DNA from 2 places in the Leuconostoc sp. XM4 genome. Region 1 is predicted to be linked to the other one. Evidence: riboswitches for the same ligand, from Rfam matches in the RefSeq annotation. Region 1 holds a riboswitch; the other holds the start of a gene.
The links. A riboswitch is a leader RNA that binds a small molecule or an ion and turns the genes downstream of it on or off. The one in region 1 is predicted to bind thiamine pyrophosphate.
Positions count from the first base shown of each region.

Region 2: it holds a riboswitch for thiamine pyrophosphate, as region 1 does, so the genes downstream of both, tenA (thiaminase II) here and RHP64_RS07265 (nucleoside 2-deoxyribosyltransferase) in region 1, are expected to answer to the same signal.

Region 1 covers NZ_CP134507.1:1,428,702-1,440,588, reverse strand. Annotated here, with positions in the region: gene RHP64_RS07285 (argininosuccinate synthase) at 1-728, shown strand, start outside; gene argH (argininosuccinate lyase) at 784-2,166, shown strand; gene argF (ornithine carbamoyltransferase) at 2,166-3,182, shown strand; gene RHP64_RS07270 (phosphoketolase family protein) at 3,267-5,633, opposite strand; TPP riboswitch at 6,012-6,119, shown strand; gene RHP64_RS07265 (nucleoside 2-deoxyribosyltransferase) at 6,229-6,699, shown strand; gene RHP64_RS07260 (thymidylate synthase) at 6,724-7,731, shown strand; gene RHP64_RS07255 (class I SAM-dependent methyltransferase) at 7,712-8,470, shown strand; gene RHP64_RS07250 (NFACT RNA binding domain-containing protein) at 8,520-10,214, opposite strand; gene RHP64_RS07245 (FAD-dependent oxidoreductase) at 10,405-11,887, opposite strand, start outside.
Region 2 covers NZ_CP134507.1:1,535,666-1,547,552, forward strand. Annotated here, with positions in the region: gene RHP64_RS07710 (nicotinate phosphoribosyltransferase) at 1-696, shown strand, start outside; gene nadE (ammonia-dependent NAD(+) synthetase) at 693-1,514, shown strand; gene RHP64_RS07720 (YiiX/YebB-like N1pC/P60 family cysteine hydrolase) at 1,608-2,132, opposite strand; gene RHP64_RS07725 (energy-coupling factor transporter transmembrane component T family protein) at 2,149-2,817, opposite strand; gene RHP64_RS07730 (ATP-binding cassette domain-containing protein) at 2,814-4,217, opposite strand; gene RHP64_RS07735 (ECF transporter S component) at 4,231-4,821, opposite strand; TPP riboswitch at 4,944-5,033, opposite strand; TPP riboswitch at 5,166-5,268, shown strand; gene tenA (thiaminase II) at 5,342-6,046, shown strand; gene hisC (histidinol-phosphate transaminase) at 6,134-7,207, opposite strand; gene hisE (phosphoribosyl-ATP diphosphatase) at 7,191-7,535, opposite strand; gene hisI (phosphoribosyl-AMP cyclohydrolase) at 7,559-7,957, opposite strand; gene hisF (imidazole glycerol phosphate synthase subunit HisF) at 7,954-8,718, opposite strand; gene hisA (1-(5-phosphoribosyl)-5-[(5-phosphoribosylamino)methylideneamino]imidazole-4-carboxamide isomerase) at 8,715-9,431, opposite strand; gene hisH (imidazole glycerol phosphate synthase subunit HisH) at 9,428-10,045, opposite strand; gene hisB (imidazoleglycerol-phosphate dehydratase HisB) at 10,097-10,684, opposite strand; gene hisD (histidinol dehydrogenase) at 10,686-11,887, opposite strand, start outside.

The DNA.
Region 1 (11,887 bases):
TTGATTTAGATTCACCATACTCAATTGATGAGAACTTATGGGGACGTGCCAATGAAGCTGGTATCTTAGAAAACCCATGGAACCAAGCGCCAGAAGATGCATTTGCATTAACAACTGCCATTGAAGATGCACCAGATACACCAGAATTTATCGATGTTACTTTCGAAGCTGGTGTGCCAGTTGCGCTTAATGGTGAAGTATTGTCATTAGAAAAGCTCATTGTGGCGGTTAATGAGATTGCTGGAAAGCATGGTATTGGCCGTATCGATCATATTGAAAATCGTTTGGTTGGTATTAAGTCACGTGAGATTTATGAAGCACCAGCTGCAGCTGTACTGATGACAGCACATAAGGATTTGGAAGATTTGACGCTAGAACGTGATGTTGCTCATTTCAAGCCAATTGTGGAACAACAGCTAGCTAATTTGGTTTATGAAGCGAAGTGGGTATCACCATTGTTTGATAGTTTAATGGCCTTTATTGATAGCACACAACAAAATGTCAATGGTGTGGTTAAGATGAAGTTGTTTAAGGGTAATGCCACTGCGGTTGCCCGCCAATCTGAACACAACTCACTATACGATGAAGATTTGGCAACATATACATCATCATCATCATTTGACCAAGCATCTGCGGTAGGCTTTATCAAATTGTGGACACTAAGTAATACGGTTTATGAACAAGTCAACCATGTCCATTCACAAGCGAAAAAGAACACAGTGAAATAAAAAATACGAGCCTAGCTCGTGTACATAGATAGCAATAAAGGGAGTAATGAATAATATGAGTGATAAATTATGGGGTGGTCGTTTTACTGCTAAAGCTGCAGAATGGGTAGATGAATTTGGTGCTTCAATTCACTTTGATCAAAAAATGGCAGCTGAAGATATTGAAGGTTCGATAGCACATGCGAAAATGCTTGGCAAACAAGGCATTATAAGTCCGGAAGAATCAGCAAAAATCGTTGCTGGTTTGAAAATCATCAATGAAGAACTCATTGCTGGAAAAATTGAGTTTGACGTTAAAAACGAAGATATTCATATGAATATCGAATCATTATTGACCGAGAAAATAGGTCCGGTGGCAGGAAAATTGCATACTGCTCGTTCCCGTAATGACCAAGTGGCCACTGATTTTCATTTATGGGTCAAGCATCGTTTGCCCCACGTTCTAGAATCTCTAACCGAATTGCAAGAGGAGTTGTTAACTTTGGCGACAACTCATGCAGGAACCATCATATCTGGGTATACGCATTTGCAACATGCGCAGCCAATAACTTATGGTCACTATCTTCTTGCTTACTTTGAAATGTTTCAACGTGACTATGAACGTTTCGAATTTAACCAAAAGCATACAGACATTTTGCCGTTAGGAGCAGCGGCATTAGCCGGGACAACTTTCCCGATTGACCGTGAATTTGTTGCTTCAGAACTGGGATTTGACAGTATTTATCACAACTCATTAGATGCCGTGTCAGATCGTGATTTTGCTTTAGAATTCCTGTCAAACGCCGCTATATTAATGATGCACCTTTCCAGAATGGCAGAAGAGTTAATTTTGTGGTCAACTTACGAATTTAATTACATTGAACTATCAGATGATTTTTCAACCGGCTCGTCAATTATGCCACAAAAAAAGAATGCTGATTTTGCTGAATTAGTTCGTGGAAAAACAGGAAGAAGCTATGGCGCATTAATGGGTCTGTTGACAACGATGAAGTCATTGCCACTAGCCTACAACAAAGATATGCAAGAGGATAAAGAGCAGGTCTTTGATATTATGGATACGGTTCTAGCCTCTGTTAAGGTGTTTACGGGTATGCTAAGTGGCTTGACGGTTCATAAAGAGCGTATGCTGGCCACAACACAAGATGATTTTTCGAATGCGACTGAACTAGCGGATTACTTGGCCACTAAAGGTGTACCATTCCGTGAAGCCCATGCAATTGTGGGTCAATTAGTCTTGACAGGTATTCAATCAAAAATGCCATTACAAAAAATGTCTCTGTCTGATTTGCAAGCCGTAGCCCCACAAATAGAAGAAGACATTTACGACAAACTACAATCTGAAACAGCAGTTAACCGACGCACTTCGTTAGGCGGTACGGCTGTTGAAAATGTTAAAAAAGAAATTGTAAGAAATAAAAAAGTTTTGGAGGCAAGGTAATGCATTCACATTTTCAAGGAAAATCTTTTCTTAAAGAAATTGATTTTACAAAAAAAGAGCTAGAAACATTCATTGATTTGGCTGCGCACTTCAAGTATTTAAAGCAAAATAATATACCGCATAAATACCTTGAGGGCAAAAATATTGCCTTGTTGTTTGAAAAAACTTCAACGCGTACGCGTTCTTCTTTTACCGTTGCTGCAAATGACTTAGGCGCTCATCCGGAGTTTCTAGGTAAAAATGATATTCAATTTGGCAAGAAAGAGTCCCTGGAAGACACGGCAAAGGTTTTTGGGAGCATGTACGATGCAATCGAATATCGCGGATTTTCGCAAGCTACAGTGGAAGGATTGGCCACTTACAGTGGCGTGCCAGTCTGGAATGGTCTGACAGATGATTGGCATCCAACACAAATGTTAGCTGATTTTCTTACCATTAAGGAACAACTAGGCCACATAGCGGGTATTACCTTAGCCTATATGGGTGATGGTCGAAATAACGTTGCTAATTCTCTGTTGGTAACAGGGGCAATATTAGGTGTTAATGTGCATATTGTATCACCAAAAAGTTTGCAACCAAGTGAAGAAATTCTAAATATAGCCAACCAAAAAGCTGCTGAATCAGGTGCAAAATTGCTTGTTACAGATGACATTGATGATGGCGTAAATGATGTTGACGTCTTGTACACGGATGTGTGGGCTTCGATGGGTGAAGAAGATACGTTTGAAGAAAGAATAAAGTTATTATCACCTTATCAAATTAACGCAACATTAGTCGAAAAAACAAACAACGAACAGGTAATTGTGTTACATGATTTACCAGCATTTCATGATTTGAATACTAAAATGGCGCAAGATATTTATGACAAGTTTGGTATTAAAGAGATGGAAATCACTGATGAGGTCTTTCATGCTTCATATGCGCATCAATTTGAGCAAGCAGAAAACCGGCTACATACAATTAAAGCTGTCATGGCAGCAACTTTAGGAAATATGTTTATTCCGGAGCTGAATTAAAAATAGCAACAAGAAAAAGGAGCCTAAATAATTAGGCTCCTTTTTCTTGTTGCTTTGAATTTCTAATGAAATAACAGAAAGAGGTCACTTAAGTGGTTGCCAGCGCCAATCTTCTACTTCGGGCAAGTCCGTTCCCTTTGACCTAGTATACGCAACGTGTAGGTCGAGCTTATCGGTCATTTCTTGCACGAGGGCTGCTTGCTTGGTGCGAATATTTTCTGGCAAGAGATTAATAGCAGCTTTAACTAAATTAAATCGATCAATTTTGTTAAGAACACGCATATCAAATGGTGTTGTAATGTCACCAACTTCTCGGTAACCATGAACTGCTAAGTGGTGATTGTGTCGTTTGAAGAAAATAGATTCAATCATTGGTTCATAGCCATGGAATGCAAATAATACTGGTGTGTCAGTAGTGAAGTAAGCATCAAATTCATCATCACTTAAGCCATAGCTGGCATCGGCCCGTAGTTTAAATAGATCCAATACATTGATGTAACGTATTTTTAATGATGGTATGTGTTCGTGCAAAATTTGTATTGCTGCTAAACTTTCTGTCGTTGGTTCAGAACCAGCTGAAGCAATAATAATATCAGGTTTTTCACCTTTGTCAGTACTTGCCCAATCAATGACACGTAATCCTTGCGTAACAAGCTGTTTGGCCTCAGTAGGTGAGAACCACTGTAAGCGGGGATGTTTGCTGGCCACAATATAATTAATCTGTTGCGTTGCTTGCGCAGCATGTTCAAATGTTGCGACCAAGCTATTAGCATCCGCTGGGAAGAACTCGCGAATGAAGTCTGGTTGCTTTTCATACAACATTGTTGTTACACCAGGATCTTGGTGTGAGTAACCATTATGGTCTTGTTGGAAAACAGTTGAATCAGCAATAATATTTAATGCCGGCACGTCCTTACGCCATGAAACGTCATGAGAATGATTCAACCACTTAAAATGTTGCACAATCATGTCATCAACTTCACGAATAAAGACCTCATAACTGGCAAAGAATCCATGACGACCGGTTAGCGTATAAGCTTCAAGCATCCCCTCATCATAATGCTCTGATAACATAGAATCAATAATACGGCCTTCAGGTGCCATGAATTGATCATTAGGTTCTTTGATTGGTAATAGCCATTGGCGATTAGTTGTTTCAAAAATGTCTTGGAAACGATTAGAAGCTGTTTCATCTGGGCCAAAGCCACGGAAGTTAGTAGGATTAAGTTTGATGATATCACGCAAATAGTCACCTAACAAAATAGCATCTTGAGCTAAGTTATTGCCTGGCTGATTATTTTCTACCAAATAATTGTCAATGTCAGGTAAAATCAAAGGTTTGATAATACCAGCATTGGTGACCGAATTATTGGCCATACGTAGCTCTTTTTTCGGTAATACTTCTTGGATAGATTGTGTTAACTGACCGTTTTCATCAAATAATTCATCTGGTTTGTAAGATTGTAACCAATCAACAAGTTGTGGTATATATTCAGGATGATTTTGGTCAGCAGGAATTGGAATTTGGTGTGCACGAAATGAATTTTCAATTGGCTTGTCATCCCAAGTTTTTGGCCCTGTCCAGCCTTTAGGTGAACGTAAAACAATCATTGGCCAAAGTGGTCGTGTAATCTCTTCATTTGTCTGCTGAACGGCTTTTTCTCTAATGTCTTTAATCTCAGTAAATACTGTGTCCATGGTTTTTGCCATTTCTTCATGAACTTGCATAATCGGTTTGTCAAAAGAACTTACAAAGTAAGGGTGCCATCCCAGACTGTGGAAATACTCGGTTAGTGTTTCATCAGATTCTCGAGAGAGAACTGTGGGATTCGCAATCTTGAAGCCATTTAAATTCAAAATTGGTAATACAGTACCATCATTTTTAGGATTCAAAAATTTATTAACATGCCATGAAGTGGCTAGGGGTGCTGTTTCTGCTTCACCATCGCCAACAACAACCGCAGCAATGAGGTCTGGATTATCCAATACAGCACCAGCACCGTGCAAGATAGAATAGCCTAAAGCACCACCTTCATGAATCGATCCAGGTACTTTAGGATCAGCATGTGAAGCAACGCCACCGGGGAAAGAGAAACGCTTAAACATTTTCTGCATACCCGCTTCATCCTGTGTGATTTCTGGAAATGCTTCGGTATAACTACCATCAAGATAAGCATTTGAAATCATTACTTGTCCGCCATGGCCAGGCCCCTCAATGTAAAACATATTCAAATTAAATTTATTAATAGCACGATTTAAATGGGCATAAATAAAGTTTTGACTAGGAATCGTGCCCCAGTGCCCGATTGGGTGAATTTTAACTTGTTCTGCCGTTAACTTTTCCTTAAGCAATGGGTTATCTAACAAATAGAGTTGTCCAACTGACAAATAATTGGTAGCTCGCCAGTAGGCATCTAAATTGTTCAGGTAATCTGTTGAATCGATATTCATTTGATACTTCCTCCAATTTGTGACAATGCATACACAAAGTGCATGCTACGATTGCGTAAAAAATATTGCAAGATATAAAATTAACTTTGCAAAGTATAGTGAAAAGTTCAGAAATAAATTGATAATTAATCTGAACCTGGCGAACACCAATTCATTATCAAGCCGTGTTTTTACATATTCATCGTAAAGGTTGTTTTTTGAAAAGTCAATACCAATACATTAATTGGTACGACCCAATTAATGTATTGGTATTGACTTTTATGGTTATAATCGCGTCATAACGGGAATTAGCGTCTTAACATTACTATTTGATAAAATAATTTGTTTGCATACTTCTGAACAAGTGTGTTACACTCGATTTTGTTATTAGTCGATTAATTAACATACTAGGGGTGCTTTTAAAAAAGCTGAGAGAGAAGAGATAATCTTTGAACCCTTTGAACCTGATCTGTAGCAAGCAGCGTAGGAAAGTATGAATATATGATTTTTTTGCAATCATATAAACAGCCATACTATATCTAAGAGCGTTTGCAATATAACTGTTATTATTGCAAACGCTCTTTTTCTATGTGTTGAAAATTTAGGAGGCAATTTTGTGAATCAACGTGTTTTTTTGGCGGCACCTTTCAAACAACTTTTGAATCAAAACAATCGAGTCAATACGGAAACTACACAGGCACTGCAGCAAGTAATGCAAGTGTTAGAAGATAAAGGAATGTTTGTGGATAATGCGCACAAACGAGAGAATTGGGGATTAGAAATGATGACCCCTACTCAATGTACAGATGCTGATTTTAATTCCATAAAAAATTGTGATGTTTTAATGGCTTTTCCGGGTAGCCCAGCATCACCAGGTACCCATATTGAAATTGGCTGGGCGTCAGCATTTCATAAAAAGATTATTTTGCTTTTAAAGAATGATGTTGACTATGCATATTTGATACGTGGTCTTGGTGTAATTGGGGACGTAGAGTATATCTATTACGAAAATATGAATAGTTGCCTTTCACAAATAAGTAATGTGATAGACAATTATCTACAACACAATAAAGTATTGTCAAAGTAGCGTTGAATGAGGGAGTTGAGTTAAATGACAACATATGAAACCTTTGATGATGCCTATATAGCCGAACTAAATGAAATATATCATCATGCAGAATTTTTCAATGAGCCCAGAGGATTTAGTAGTCGGGAAAAATTAGGTGTTAATTTTAAAATTGAAAATCCCGTACAGAGAATTGTATATAGCCAAACGAGAAAAACAAATATTATCTTTAATTTTGCGGAGGCATTGTGGTATCTAACAGGAAACAATAGCTTGTCTTACATCAGCTATTACAATAAACGAATGCCTGATTATTCAATGGACGGGCAAATACTAACCGGTACGGCATACGGCAAAAAGCTGTTTCATTTTGGGGAACAAAACCTAAATCAATGGCAGAACGTTAAACAAGAACTGCTAAATGATGCTGATTCGAAACGAGCGGTAATCCAAATATTTGATGCGCACGAATTAACAATTAATCAAAATTTAGATGTATCTTGCACATTGGGATTGCAGTTCTTAATTAGAAATAACCAACTTAATATGGTGGCTTACATGCGAGCAAATGATGCGTTTCGAGGCATAGTAAGTGATATTTTTTCATTCACCTTTATCCAAGAATTTATGGCACGAGAGTTGAATCTTAAAGTTGGAAAATATTACCATAGCGTGGGCACAATGCATATTTATGAACCTGATAATCAGTGGGTGACGCATGTGCTCAATGAATCAAATGATCAAACATTTATCTCTCCTAAAATGCCGCAAGGAAATAATTGGGCGATGGTACATGAGCTAATGCATTATGAAGAAAAATTAAGAAAAAAAGAACTAACAATGAATTGGGTGGACATTCAACAGACTGAGTTATCGTCGTATTGGCAACAAATATTGGCCTTATTTAGTATTTACCAAATGATTTATTATCACGAGGAAGTAGACCAGGTGTTATTTGACCATCTTTTGCCAGTATATCAACATCTTTTGCTGAATAGATGGCCAACGAAAATGAGTAGGGGGATGGTGTCCAATGACAGAAAATTTATTTAAGGATGAAGTCGTGGCTAATCAGTTTAACGACTATAATGACGTATTAGAACAGGTTTTGGGATATAATTTTGTTTTGTCGATTTTGAAATCGACTCAAGCAAAGAAAATATTAGACTATGGATGTGGCCCTGGAAAAGTTTCGCTGCGTTTAGCAAACCAACTATCAGCCGATATAGTTGCGGTTGACGAGTCTGCTAAAATGATTGAAATTGCGAAAAGAGAGCGTAAGCATCAGCAAATTGATTATAAAATTGTTAAAAAAGATAATTTAGATTTTATCTCTGATAATTCAGTAGATGGTGCGATTGCGTGCTATGTTTTTATTAACAATCAGTCTGAACAACGAATTTTAAAGATTATGAGGGAAATTTATCGAACATTGCGACCAAACAGTCACTTCATCATTTTAGATACTAATCCAAATACCACGGGTGTACCATTTTCAACTTTTCAAAATGGTGAACCGGGGAAATCTTATAGTTATGGTGAAGAACGTGTTGAAAAGTTGAATCTGGACTCGCAAGAAAAACTTATTTTGCATGATTTTAACTGGCCAAATCGTATGTATGAAAAGAATTTAAAGCGAGCAGGATTTAGTGAAATTACAGTTCGGTATCCAAAGTTAGAAGATTTTTCAGCAGAACAAATCCAACAAATAGAACAAGAGTATCACTATAAGAGTTGGTTAAATGAAAAAACACAAGCACCATTTATTTTATACCAAGCTATAAAAAAGTAGATTTTTCGAGGAACAAAAAAAGACCAAAGCATTTGTTTTGGTCTTTTTATTATTTTATTTTCAGTTTTGAAACTAAACTAGCATCGGGCGTAACATATAGTGTTTGCTGTCCTTCAAAAATAACAAAACCTGGCTTTGAACCATTTGGTTTGCGCAGTTTTCCGGCAGGTAAATAATCGACGGGGACATTGGCAGATTCACGCGCCTTGCTGAAGTAAGCAGCGAGCTTTGCGGCCTCAATAAGCGTTGTATCTGAAGGATTAGAATCATGAATAATAACGTGTGATCCTGGTATTTTTTGGACGTGTAACCAAATATCTCGACGATCAGCTTGTTTTAATGAAAGTCGTTCGTTTTGCAAGTTGTTTTTACCAACTTCAATCAACGTACCATCGGAACTTTCGAATTTATCAGGTTTTGATACCTTTGGTTTTTGTTTATTTTTCTTATTGGCTCGAATGTATCCCTCAGCGGTTAATTCGAGGCGGATATCTTCTACGTCCTTTGGAGATGCAACATCTAATTGTGCGACAATATTATTAAAATAATCAATTTCTGCGTCGGTCAACGCAATTTGCTCATTAACAAAATCTACGGCCGTACGTAATTTACGGTATCTGTTGAAATATTTTTCAGCGTTTTTCAGACCGTTTAGTTTAGGATCTAAGGGGATTTCTAGTAAATTATTATTATCATAATAATTTTCAATAGATACGCTTTTCATTCCTTTTTGAACGAGGTGAGGGTAGGTAATTAACAAATCGCCTTTGACTTTTAACTCATCAGCATTTTCAGCGTCTTCAAGTGTTTTTAATAATTTTTTTCGCTTAGCCGTATTTTTTTTCAATTCGTTTTTAACAACCCGAACGAGGGTACCGGCTTGTTGGTTGACACGTTCTCTTTCAGCTTTTCCGATGTAATAGGCGTCAAGCATGGTGCCTAACGTTGGAAATTCTTCTTGTGACACGCTGTCTTGCAACCAGTCAAAGGCAGAGTAGCTAAGAGAACCATCTTTTGAAGTGAAAAGTGTGGGGGCGAGATGGTCAAAATGAGCCAACCATTCACGCGCATGCGCTAATTGATCACCTGCCTGATTAATTGCTCGAGCCAATGCTTCCGCGGATTCTCTTCCGAATCCCTGATACGTTTTTTGAATGTATTTAGGCCATTCTTCGAGAGGTGTATCTAGGATCATTTGAGCTAAACCATCTAGCCCTGCAGTAAACGGATTCTTCAAATTCTGGGCAGGCGGCAAAACATAAGTTGCACCAGGAATCAAAGAACGGACACGATTTTGGTCGGCAGGAACATGTTTAATTAGTTCCAGGATACGGGCATCACTTTCACGAACTAAAAATAGGTTTGAGTGGCGTCCCATCATCTCTAAGGTTAAGCGGATTTCTTGTATGTCCCCTAATTCATTACGTGCATTAACGTAAAAATTAATGATACGATCATTTTCAACTTGCTCAATTTTTTGTAATTTAGCGCCTTCTAAATAGCGTCGTAAAAACATTACGAAGTTGGGTGCAGTTTGCGGGTTTTCGTAGGGAATACGTGTGATTTGGGCACGTGCGTAGCTGGGATGAGCACTCAGTAGGAGCGGATAATTCTGCCCATTATTACGGACCACGAGTACAATTTCATTTGGGTAAGGTTGGTGCACCTTGGTGATGCGGCCACCTGTAATTAAATCATTTAGTTCATGCACAATCGCGTGCGTAAATAGTCCATCTAAGGGCATTCTGTGTACTTCCTTTTATCATTTGTTGCAGCCGAGAAAATATTTATATCATAGTTACAAACGTTTTATTTGTTTAATTTATCATTCTTTAATTGTATCACGTAATAATAGCGGAGTTGGCTCACTTCTAATATTCGTATGCATAAAAAAACAAACTACTTAACCTAGAGTAGTTTGTTTTTTATTTAAATCAATGGACAGGCAAGGGGCTGCTTGTCTCAATGGCGGAAACGATTTCTTCCAGTGATTGGCTACCAAAAATAACATTATCGCTATTATTAATAATCATTGCGGGTACACTCATGATATGATGTGACTCGCGTAGTTCAGGGAATAATTGCAAGTCAATCATTTCGGCAGTTACATTATCATTAATTGCGGCAATGTGTTGGCAAGCAGCCACAACATCTGGACAAAAATGACAAGTTAATGACACACCAATATTCAGATCTGTTTTTGGTAAACGCTGTATACGTTGGACAAGCTCTGTATCAATTGTTTGACCTGGCCCAGCAATATTATAGAGCGCTAGAACTAGAGAATTTAACTCATGTCCGGTAGGAATACCACTAAATTGAATTCCAGTATCTTCATCATTGTCAGTAAGCAATCTAAAGTTTGGCATGTGGTGAACATGATATTTGCTTTCTAGTTCAGTACTAGTAGGTTCCATTTTAAATTTCAGATGGCTACTTAGTTGGCTAAACTCTTCCAAAAATGAGGAAAGTTCATGACTTTTTGATGAGTCGTCTGTCAATTGATGCAGGGTAACATCTTGCGTAAGTTTATCAAAAATAGGTTGTAAGGCTTGTATAATTTCTTTTGCGAACCACTGTCCAGTGTGAGTAGGAAGGGCAGAATGATCAGTTGCATCAATAGTACTTGTAGGTCCTTTAGTAACGTCAGTTTTTGGAGTGGACACTGCGGAACGGTTAACCGGAATATTAAGCCTGTGCTTTTGTTCTGACACAAATAGCTCTGCACTAGTAGCGGCATTGGCACCATCAGAAGCCGCCGTGACGATTTGTCTAAGTGGCTTAGAAATGACATCCCCAGCAGCAAACACCCCCGGAATATTCGTTTGACCCTGGGAATCAGTCACAATATATTTGTGCTCATCCAACGTAATATCATGTTGGAACATTTTTGTTTGCGGATCTGTGCCTACGTAAACAAAAATACCAAATGTATTATCACCATCAGCAACATGGTAAGTAGTTTGCTCATTTGTTTTGTTGTTAATAAAGGTTGCATCAGTTAAGTAGTTTTGACCAGCCACCGTTTGAATTTCTGTGTTTGGCCAAATGGTGATATTGGGGTTGAGGCGTGCACGATCAGCAGTTAGTGGCGGGCAAGTAAAGTCATTAGATCGCATCACAATGGTGACATGACGTGCAAATCTTGTGAGGTAATCAGCTTCTTCAGCAGCAGCATAGCCACCACCGATGACGAATACTTCTAATCCACTAAATAATTCACCATCACAAGTTGAGCAATAGGCCACACCACGGCCTCGAAAATCTTGCTCACCTTGGAAACCAACTTGATGAGGTTCAGAACCTGTAGCAATGATGATGCTACGTGCATGGTAAGTATCTTTTTTACCAGTAACTGTTTTTATGACCTCATCACTAAAATTGTAATTAGTCACGGTATCAAAAACGAATTGAACA
Region 2 (11,887 bases), 110 kb from region 1:
GGAGATAAGATTAATTTTCAAGGGGTTCGAATTGATTCAGGTGACATGGCATACCTTTCTAAAAAAGTTCGTATCATGTTAGATGAAGCAGGATTCACGAATGCCAAAATTTATGCATCAAATGATTTAGACGAAAACACCATTTTAAATCTTAAAATTCAGGGTGCAAAAATTGATGTCTGGGGAATTGGCACAAAATTAATCACAGCATATGATCAACCTGCCTTAGGTGCGGTATACAAGATGGTTAGTATCGACGGCGATGACACAATTAAATTGTCAAACAACGTTGAAAAAATCTCAACCCCTGGAAAAAAGCAAGTTTGGCGAATAACAGATAGTAAAGATGGCAAATCTGAAGGTGATTATTTGACTTTCGATGATGAAAATCCTAGCCAATTGGAAACTTTGCACATGTTTGATCCCAATCATCCTGTTATTTCTAAGAACATTAAAAATTTCGATGCACAACCGATGCTACATGATATTTTTGTTGAGGGTGACCTAATTTATGATTTGCCTGATATTACTACAATTAAAAGCTACGCCAAACATTCGTTAAACGATCTATGGGATGAATACAAACGTATACTGAATCCTGAAACCTATCCTGTTGACTTATCTCAAAAGCTATATGATGCTAAAATGAATTTAATTCATGACATTCGAAACAATATACAGGAGATGACCAAATGAGACCTTTACAATCTAAAATAATTGCTGATCTGCACGTTCAGCCCGTTATTGACCCAAACATTGAAATCAAGCGCTCTGTGAATTTTCTGAAACAATATCTCACTCACAGTGCTTACACCGGTTTAGCTATTGCAGTAAGTGGTGGTCAAGACTCCACACTTGCTGGTAAAATTGGCCAACTTGCTATTGCTGAACTACGAGCAGAAACGAATCAAAAGTTCGAATTTGTTGCGATTAGGCAGCCATACGGTGAACAACAAGATGAAAACGATGCCCAAGATGCACTCAATTTTATCAAACCTGATTTAACAGTAACAACAAATATCAAAGATGCAACCGATGCTCTGGTAGGTTCACTGCGTCTTGGTGGATTAACCGTTGATGACATGAGTCGCGGTTCAATTAAACCAAAAGTACGTATGATTGCCCAGTATGCTGTTGCTCGCGAGCATAATAGTGCCGTTATCGGAACTGATCATGCAGCTGAAGCTGTAGCTGGTTTCTTCACCAAGTATGGTGACGGCGGCACAGACATTAACCCTTTGTGGCGTCTAAATAAACGACAAGGAAGGCAGCTTCTCGAAGCATTACACGCCCCAAAGCATCTATACGACAAAGTACCTACTGCAGATCTTGAGGATGAACGCCCACAGTTGCCTGATGAAGTTGCGCTGGGTGTTAGATACGATGTCATTGACGATTATTTGGAAGGCAAAGATGTTGCAAACACCGATGCCGAACGAATAGAAGAGATGTATCTGACAACGCAACAAAAGCGTCACGAACCAATCACTATTTATGACACTTGGTTCTATTAACTCTAAAATTTGATTGATATGTTCCCCTATAAACACTTAAAAAAGCCACAATATCATTATATATTGTGGCTTTTTAGTATTTACTAATTTAAATTATAAGTCAATTTTTCCAACATAATGTAACTGCGGATCGTGAGACATGTCATTAGGATTTGTTCCCAAAACATTAACTGGCACCGGCTCGTTTAGTTCCTTATAGTAAGCAGCCCAAAAGTCAGAAATTTGTTTTCGCCTGTCTCCAAAAAACATTGGTTGTTCACTAAATTTGACAAAGTCTTCAAAGGCTGTCACTACAAACTGTGAACAATAGAAGCTGTTCGTACCTGGCTGAAAAGAAAAGTTATAGGGTTTACCCAAATGCGTTTTAGCGTTAAAAATAATTCGCTTCGTATTTTTAACATTTGTGCGGTAAACATCAGCACTTTTATTTTTCTCTAAAAAAAGCTGAAGCGATTGTAAACAAACGCCTGAAGCAGCTGTTGCATGAATGACATTTTCTTCGTCGGCTAATATCGCAACATGAACAAAATTTCCCGTTGATTCTGCAATACCCTCATCCAGATCGCTATGTCCATTTTTTACAAAAAGTAAATCTGCTTGTTTTAATTTCATAATCATAGTCTAACACATTTGTTTACCAAAGCTTAATAACAAATAAACAGTACTGAATGAGTAGCATAACGACGCCAATGATTAACCACCCAGAAACTTTTGTTGGAAATAATCGGTGGTAGCTACGGCTTTCACCTTCTTCAAAGCCATGAGAGGTCATAGCCATCGCTAAATTATTTGACCATATTAATGCTTGACTAATGGCTTTAAAATAAAGTTTAGGCGACCAAAAACTCAAGACCTCACCTCGCATCAGCCCCACTGCCCGAATCGTTTTAACTGAATTTATAATTTTGGGAATAAAACTCAATGCACCCAGAATGCCATATACAAAGGTTGCGGACATTTTGACATTTTGTTCAAGAGAACGTAATAATTCGTACAAAACCATAGTCGACATAAATGCCGCACCCATGAATACATAAGCACCTACACGTGTGGTCATTACTAGTGCAAAATGTAATCGTTGTGATTCGTCTCCTGTACCAAAAAAATAAAATGAGGTGAATGATCCGACTGCCGGCAAAATTGATACAATCAATAATCGAGCAAAAGTTTTCAAATGGCTTTTAGTCACTATTAAAATCAAAATACTAACAACAATTAAAAACAGATTGAGATAAACTGATTTTGTGAACGCAATTTCTATCGAAATAAGCAATACTAATAGTAATTTTTGTGTTTCATTCATGAATTAACTACACTTTCATATTTCAAACCATTTTGATCAAAGCGAACATGATAATCAATATATTGAATAATGCCGTGTGTTTGGTGTGAAATCATGATAATACTTTGTTCAAGGTCATTTGACGACTGTTTAATGATTTGCATGACATGTTGAATAGAATTCGTATCCAATCCAGATAATGGCTCATCTAACAGCAAGGTATCGGGTGCAATAATTAACATAATCAGTATTTGTAGCTTTTTTTGTTGGCCACCTGACAATTCGTAAACACTATGCTTTTCAAGACCTATTAAATTTAACTTTTGCATGCACTGGTCAACCTTCTCAGTTGTCCAATAATCAGCGTGATGGCTATGGGCTCTAGCCTGCTCAACTTCTTCAGAAACGGTAATGTTTAAAAATTGGTCAGCTGCATTTTGAAAAACTAAACCAACTTTCCTAGCATATATTTTTTTACGAAGTTTATCGAGTAGCTTCCTTTGATACAACAACGAACCCTCATAATCGTGTAATCTTGCAAAAGTAAGCAGTAAGCTTGATTTTCCAATACCATTGGGTCCAGTAATTAATGTGATTTTATCTTTTGCCCACTCAAAACTGCTATTCTTCAATATGGATTGTTTACCGTTGTTTACCGTCACATGTGCCATGCTAAACACAGACTCATTAAATTCATCATTAGTAACAATACTATCATTTACATCTTGTTTAAAAAAAGGAGACCAAGCTGTAGAATCAACACATGCTATATGTCGATTTTCAATACGATATAAATCTGTTATCAGATTTTCGTATCCACTTGTGTCATGATCTGAAACTAAAATACCATGTCCTTGATCAACTAATTTTTTTAACAATACTTGTAACTCATGTCGATGCTCTGGATCAACGGCCGCAAAAGGTTCATCCAATAAAATAATTTCTGCACCCATCGCTAATGTTTCAGCTAAAGCAACCTTTTGCAATTCTCCACCTGACAAGTATGAAAGTTCTCGGTGTCGCAGTGATTCAATTCCTACCTCTGATAAAGCAGAATTAATTCTCTTATCAATTTCCTCGGTAGTTAAAGATAAATTTTCTAATGAAAAAATCAATTCATCTTCTACGCGATCCATGGCAAATTGTTGATCTGGATGCTGAAATAGCATGGCAACTTTTTTAGCGCGATGGTTCGCTTTGATTTGAGCAATTGACTGATGGTTCAAAGACACTTCCTGTGACAATTCGCCGCCATATTTAGGATATAACCCAGCTAAGGCAGTCATCAAAGTTGATTTGCCACATCCAGATGAACCAACTAATAATATAAATTGTTCTGGTCTAATCTCCAGTGAAATATCTTCTAAGATAATTTCATCGTCAAATTTAATATCTAAATGATTGGCCTTTAATTCCGTCATACTTTTATTGACCTTATCGGTTTGTTTTTAATAATTTAGACTTCTCTAGCAAGTTGACAATCCAGTAAACTAATAGACCAGCAAAAAATGCAATTGAAATCCAGCGAACAATAAACAACCCAACTAGCATACCAAAATCAAATTGTAGATATCCATCGTGGAACAATGACCAGATGAATGTCACGCATGTTCCAGTAAATGTTGACAAAATCAAACCCATTTTCCAGCTTTTATATCCTGTCAAAGTAAAACCAAGCTCTGATCCGATACCTTGAATAAGTCCAGAAATTAGTGTTGCAACACCCCAATAGCCGCCCAACAAGGCTTCTCCAGTGGCGCCAAGCAATTCACCTATTAATCCCGCACCAACACGTTTCAATAAATAACTAGCCAATGGGGCTGCCATCATCCATGGCCCAATAGTGATTGCAATGGTGTATTGGTGTAACCCAAGCGGAACTAAGACTGCATCAAGTGCTGTGTACACTGGATCCATAATAAAATAAATCACACCAAAGGCGATACCAATCAACGCCATTAAAATGACTTCTCGCAAAGACCATTTCCCTTTTGATCCCGCTGTTACTGTTTCTACTTGTTCCATAAACATCTCTCCTCTTGTTTCGAGGCTGTATGTTTCGATAAAATACCTTTTATAGTATAAGTGTCTATACAAAAAGCCACCAACCACAAAAGAATTTAGTGATTGATGGCATCAAAAAGACATCTTAATCTAACTTATTCTTCCTTCGCAGGTATTAACCTGACAGGTTCAATGGGTATTATCTCAACCTTACGGTACCCCAGATAAAATATTAACTTCGTGAATTAGTATAACCCATTCTAATTTTAAATGCAAAGAAATTTTCTAGCCCATTAGCTACACCATAAAACCATTTGCAATTTTAATTTTTCAATGCTATGCTAATCTCATTAAAAAAAATATATGCTGTCCACTAGGGGTGCCTTCTTGGCTGAGATGATATTACTTATCAATCCCTTCGAACCTGATCTAGTCAATACTAGCGTAGGAAAGTGGTATTCTTTTTACAAAAGATACTCTTTTTTGCCTATAGTCAAGAGAGAGTTTTTTTGTTGGACATGTAAAGATTTTAGGAGAAATTATGTTTTCAGAAGAATTGCGCACCCAAGCTGCACCAATTATGACAGCCATTCATGATCACGCATTTGTTCGTGGCATTGCGGACGGTTACGTTCCCCGAGAAGCTTTGATTTTTTACGTTGAACAAGATTTCCAATATCTTAGTGAATTTATCAAAATTTATGCCAATGCCATTACAAAATTAACTGATCGTAATGAAATGAAATTTTTTGCTGATTCAATTGATTTCATTTTAAATAGCGAAATTCATCCCCATCATGTTTTTTGTGACGTTGCCGGCGTCGAATATGAAACATTGCAACACGCCACGCCAACACCTAAAGCATATCTATACGAATCACATATGTATCGTGCGGCTGACACCGGCTCCTTATTAAATATTCTAGCTGCTTTTCAGGCGTGCCCTTGGACCTATAATGAAATTGCAAAAAAACAAGTTCAGGAGAAAGCGAACACAAATGATAACCCATTCAAAAGCTGGATTGATTTTTATGATAATACAGATGATGATTCGGAAGTTTCACTATCTGACAAAATCTTTGAATGGATAGATCGCTTGGCAGAAAATGCAACAACTCAACAACGCCAACAGGCCACACAGTTTTTTCTTAAAAGTTGTGAATTAGAATGGCAGTTCTGGGAACAAGCCTACCACCAAGAAGACTGGCGCTTCAAAGATGTATTAAATCAGGCAAACACTTTGTAAGGCTATTGATGTAAAGAAGTGAAATTTAATAACACAAAAATGTTGCGTCGTTATTTAATGACGCAACATTTTTGTGTATCCGTGAATTTATTTGTTTGTAGCTTTCAAAAAAGCTAATTTTAATTCAGCATTGTCTTCTGGTGTACCTAACGCAATACGAATCCACTCAGGATTAAGTCGATCGTTGACTTGGAAACCTTGTTCTAATAATTTTTGACCAACTTTTTTCGTTTCGCCAACCTTTATCCAAATAAAATTAGCCTGTGATTCATAAAACTTAAACTTATTTTTAGTCAAAAAATCTTGGAACTTTTGGCGCTCTACTTGAAAACGTTGGACATTTTTCTGCAAGTACTCTTGATCTAATACAGCAGCCGTGCCACCAACAATCTGATAGGTTGATAAATTATACGGTAAACGAACTGCTTGCATCGCACTATAAAGGGGATCTTGCATAATGCCATATCCAACACGTAAATTAGCTAGACCGTATGCCTTTGATAAGGTACGTAGCACAACCAAGTTTGTGTACTCAGCTACCAAAGGTGCCACGGTAGCATCAGGTTCATCTACAAAATCATAGTAGGCTTCGTCCACTACTAACGTAATATTTGCTGGCAGCTTGTCCAAAAAGCGCTTAATGGAGCTGGTTGTTTCGAATACCCCTGTTGGATTGTTGGGGTTAGCTATCCATACCATAGCAGTTTTATCATCAATAGCATCTAAAATCGCATCAAAATCAACATGCCCGTTATCAACATTAACGGGTATTTTTTTTGTTGTAGACTGTTCGATTTGTGCATGCATCGCATATTCACCAAATGTCGGATTGGGAATAATAATATTTGATCCTGGTTCCAACACAACACGAGTCAACAGCTCAATCAATTCATCTGCGCCAGCACCAAACACCAAATGTTGTGGGTCAACATGATTTAACTTAGCTACCGCTTCACGTAGTTCTGTCGCTTGTCCATCTGGATAATAACCTAAAATATCATCGGAAACAGCACGTACAGCTTGAGCAACTTTGGGTGATGGACCATACACAGATTCATTGGCTGATAAGCGGGCTAAATGTTGCAATCCATACTTTGCTTTTACAGTTTCTACTGGTAATTCTGCTTGATAAGCTGCTAAAGCTTTAACTGTCTTTTTCATTTTTCTTATCTCCTCGCCAATCAGCGCGTTCATGCAATAATGATTTTTTTCCTAAGCGTGACCCTAATTCATCTTTAATATCATCTAAACTGACACCCTTTTCAACTAATAAGACCATTAAATGAAACAATAAATCTGAAGTTTCATAAATTAGCTCTTCATTATTATTTTTGGCGCCGAGAATTACTTCCGTGCTTTCTTCTCCCACTTTTTTTAGAATTTTATCTAATCCTTTTTGATATAGATAATCAGTATAGGATCCTGTTTGGGGATTTTGTTTGCGCTCAAGTGCTTGTTCATAAAGTTCTTCAATTGTTTGTTGTGGCATCATTTCTCCTTTTAGTGTGGTATTTACTCTTTTGGAAAATAACCATCAGTCCATTTATTTGCAATGGTTGCTTGATTAGCATCTGCTAAACCTTCACCTTTTATCGTGTTAAAAAAACATGAGTAAGCATTAGTATGACAGGCTGGCCCTGCAGGATTCACATGAATTAGCAGAGTATCTAAATCACAATCTAATGTCATGCTAACGACCTGTTGTATGTTACCCGAAGTCTCCCCTTTATGCCACAATTCTTGTCGCTCACGAGACCAAAACCAAGTTTGCCCAGTACTTTTGGTTAATGAATAACTTTCTTTGTTCATATAGCCTAGCATCAAAAATGCCTTTGTTTCCGCGTCGACAATGACAGCAGGGATCAAACCATTTTGACTTTGCTTGTTGAAATCCGGTTCAGTTCCAATCATATGCGTATCTCCACACCATCATCTTTCAGTGTTCGTTTCAAATTTGGTATTTTAATTTCACCAAAATGAAATACTGAAGCAGCTAGTGCTGCGTCAATTTTAGTTTTCTCAAATAAATTAACAAAATCTTGTGTTGAACCAGCACCACCCGAGGCTACTACTGGTACATTCACAGCATCTGCTAGTTGATCATAGAGTTGAATATCGTACCCTTTTTTTGTTCCATCGGCATCCATACTTGTTACTAGCAATTCGCCAGCCCCACGAGCGACTAATTCAGAGGCCCATTCAATAGCATCAAGACTTGTAGGCTTAGATCCGCCAGAAACGTAGACCCGATAAATACCAGCCGATTCATCCCATTTAGCATCAATTGCGCCGACGATAGCTTGCGAGCCAAATATTTTAGCCCCGTCCGTAATTAGCGCTGGGTTCTTTACTGCTTCAGAGTTAACAAATATTTTATCAGCTCCCGCTTTAATTAAACGACCCATGTCTTCTGTCGTTCGAATACCACCGCCAACGGTCAAGGGGATGAATACTTCCCTGGAAACAGCATCAACGACTGACATGATGGTATCCCGCTCTTCCAAAGTTGCTGTAATGTCTAAAAACACTAGCTCATCAGCGCCAGCAGCCTGATAGGCTTTCGCTGATTCAACGGGATCACCTACTTCACGTAAATTGACAAAATTAACCCCTTTAACTACTCTACCATTCTTAATGTCTAATGCTGGAACAATTCGTTTGGCTAAAGTCATCCATCCACCTCCTTTAATTGAGCTAGTGTCACATCTCCATCATAAAGTGCTCGGCCAACAATAATATCGTGAATACCGCTTGCTTGTAAATCTGTAACGTTTTTAATATTGGCAATACCCCCACTAGCTATAATATTGCTTTTAGGAAATTTATTTTGTAAACGTGATAATAGCTCAATGTTAGGACCTGATAGGGTCCCATCTCTGGCGATATCGGTGACAACAAAATTCGAAACACCTACTGATAACATAGCTTCAACAATATCATCAAAACTCGTATCAGAATTTTCAAGCCAACCTTGTGTGGCAACTTTTTCATCACGGCCGTCAACACCAACAACAATTTTATCGGAGCCATACTTTGCAACCGCTGTTCGCACAAGTTCCGGATGAGTCAAAGCTGCTGATCCAATAATCACACGATTAATACCTATATTTAAGTATTGGTTAACCTGTTCAAGAGTCCGGATACCGCCACCAAGTTCAATAAACAAGTTTGTTTGTTCTCGTAAAGATTGAATAACATTTAGATTAACTGGTTTTCCTTCCTTTGCACCATCTAAATCAACCAGGTGTAAATGCTTTAAACCTGCGCTTTCAATTTGTTTTGCCTGTTTCAATGGATCTGGGTTAATTGTGGTTTCTTTTTCATAATCCCCTTGATAAAGGCGAACTGATTGACCATTTAATAAATCAATTGCTGGAAAAATCATACGTTTTCTACCATTTCCTTAAAGTTTTGCCAAATCTCTAATCCATCTTGTCCAGATTTTTCTGGATGAAATTGGGCACCAATCACATTTTTGTTAACCACAACACTTGGTACATCAACTTTTCCATAATTAACAGTTGCCGCAATATATTTTGAATCCGTTACCGCATAATAGCTATGTACAAAGTAAGTATATTTATCATTCATTGTTCGAGTGATTTGGTTGATTTGGCTCACTTTGTTCTGATTCCAGCCCATTTGCGGTACTTTATAATTCTCTTGTTTAGGTAATTCAACCACTTGCCCAGGAATTAGCCCAAGACCTGTCGTTTCACCAAATTCAGTTGATGAGTCAAAAAGTAACTGCATCCCTAAGCAAACACCCAACAATGGTTTACCGCTATTTGAAAACTGTTTTATTGGTTCAACCAAATTACGTTCTCGAAGTTTATCCATTGCTGAGGCAAAAGCGCCAACTCCTGGCACTACCAGACCATCAGCGGCAGCAATCTCGGCAGGATCTTGAGAAACTTTGGCATTTAATCCTGTATATTCAATTGCTTTCATGACATTTCTAATATTACCCGCGCCATAGTCTACGATAATAATCGCCATATATTTCTCCTTTGTATTATACGATTTAACTTCACAAAATCATCTAATATTTTAAATTCGCCCCTTGGTGGAATTAACCCCTTTAATTTCCGGATTGATAGTAACTGCTTGGCGCATTGCACGACCAACAGCTTTGAACATACTTTCAATTTTATGATGTGTATTTCGACCATATAGGACTTCAATATGAACATTGGCTCTTGCTTGATCAGCAAAACCTTGCCAAAAATCTTCGACAACCTCTGTCTCAAAAGTGCCCAATGTTGGTGTAGTAAGTTCGGCATGCAAAACTAGGTAGGAACGCCCTGATAAATCAATCACTGCGCGGGTTAGTGTTTCGTCCATAGGGACAAATTGGGCACCGTAACGTTCAATACCAACTTTATCACCCAAAGCTTGGGTAAATGCTTCTCCTAGCACAATACCAATATCTTCAGTCGTATGATGACTATCAACTTGTAAGTCACCCTTCACATCAACTTGTAAACCAAAGCGGCCATGTTTAGCAAACAAAGTTAACATATGATCGATGTAACCAATGCCGGTGTCAACTTTAATCGGTGTTTGTTCGTCAAGATCTAAAGTCAATTCAATTTGTGTTTCAAAAGTATCTCTCTTTATTGTTGCAGTTCTGGACATATTATTTTTCTCGACTTTCAATTGCTCGGGCGTGCGCTTCTAATCCTTCTTCACGTGCTAATACTGTGACGTCAGCCGAATCAGCCAATAATGCTTCAGCAGAATATTGTAAATACTGAATGCGCTTTTGGAAATCCCAAACACCTAGCGGTGAACTAAATCGTGCTGTACCACCTGTTGGCAAAATGTGGTTTGGACCGGCTAAATAATCACCAAGTGGTTCAGAAGCATACTGCCCTAAGAACACTGACCCAGCATTTTTAATTTTAGAAATATAATCATACGCATTTTCTAATTGTATTTCCAAGTGTTCAGGTGCTACAGCGTTCATCAGATCAATCATTAAATCAATCGTATCAACCAAATATATGAAACCATTGTTTTCAATTGCTTGACGCGCAATAGCTTCACGAGGCAAGACTTTAAGTTGGTCTTCGACCTCCTTTGAAACTGCTGTTGCTAATTTTTCAGAATTAGTGATCAAAATTGCGCGTGCATTAACGTCGTGTTCTGCTTGTGAGAGTAAGTCTGCTGCTACATCCTTTGCACTTGCTGAATCATCAGCTAAAATCCCGATTTCTGATGGTCCTGCGATCATATCAATATCTACTTGACCATATACGTCACGCTTAGCCGTCGCTACATAGGCATTACCCGGTCCAGTAATTTTATCTACCTGTGGAATAGATTCAGTTCCATATGCTAAAGCGGCAATTGCTTGAGCCCCTCCAACTTGATAAATGCGATCCACCCCTGCTATTTTAGCGGCAGCTAAGACAGCTTGGTTTAAACCATTTTTTTGCGGTGGTGTAACCATAATAATATTTTCAACACCAGCAATTTTAGCAGGAATAGCATTCATCAAAACAGACGAAGGATAAGCTGCAGTACCTCCGGGTACGTAAATGCCAACAGCTGATAGTGGTGTCACCTTTGTTCCACGAATCACACCATTACTGGGATTATCTTCAAAGGATTCACCAATCTCTAATTTGTGAAAGCTTCGAATGTTATCTGCAGCTTTTTCTAGTGCTTTAATGACGGCTGGATTAACCTGATTAAAGGCTTCTTCAATCTGACTATCGGTCACCTTTAAGTTATCTAAAGTGACACCATCAAATTTTTCTCCATATTCTTTCAAAGCTTCATCGCCGTTTGCGCGAACATTTTTAATAATATCAGTTACACGAGCCTCTACTTGCG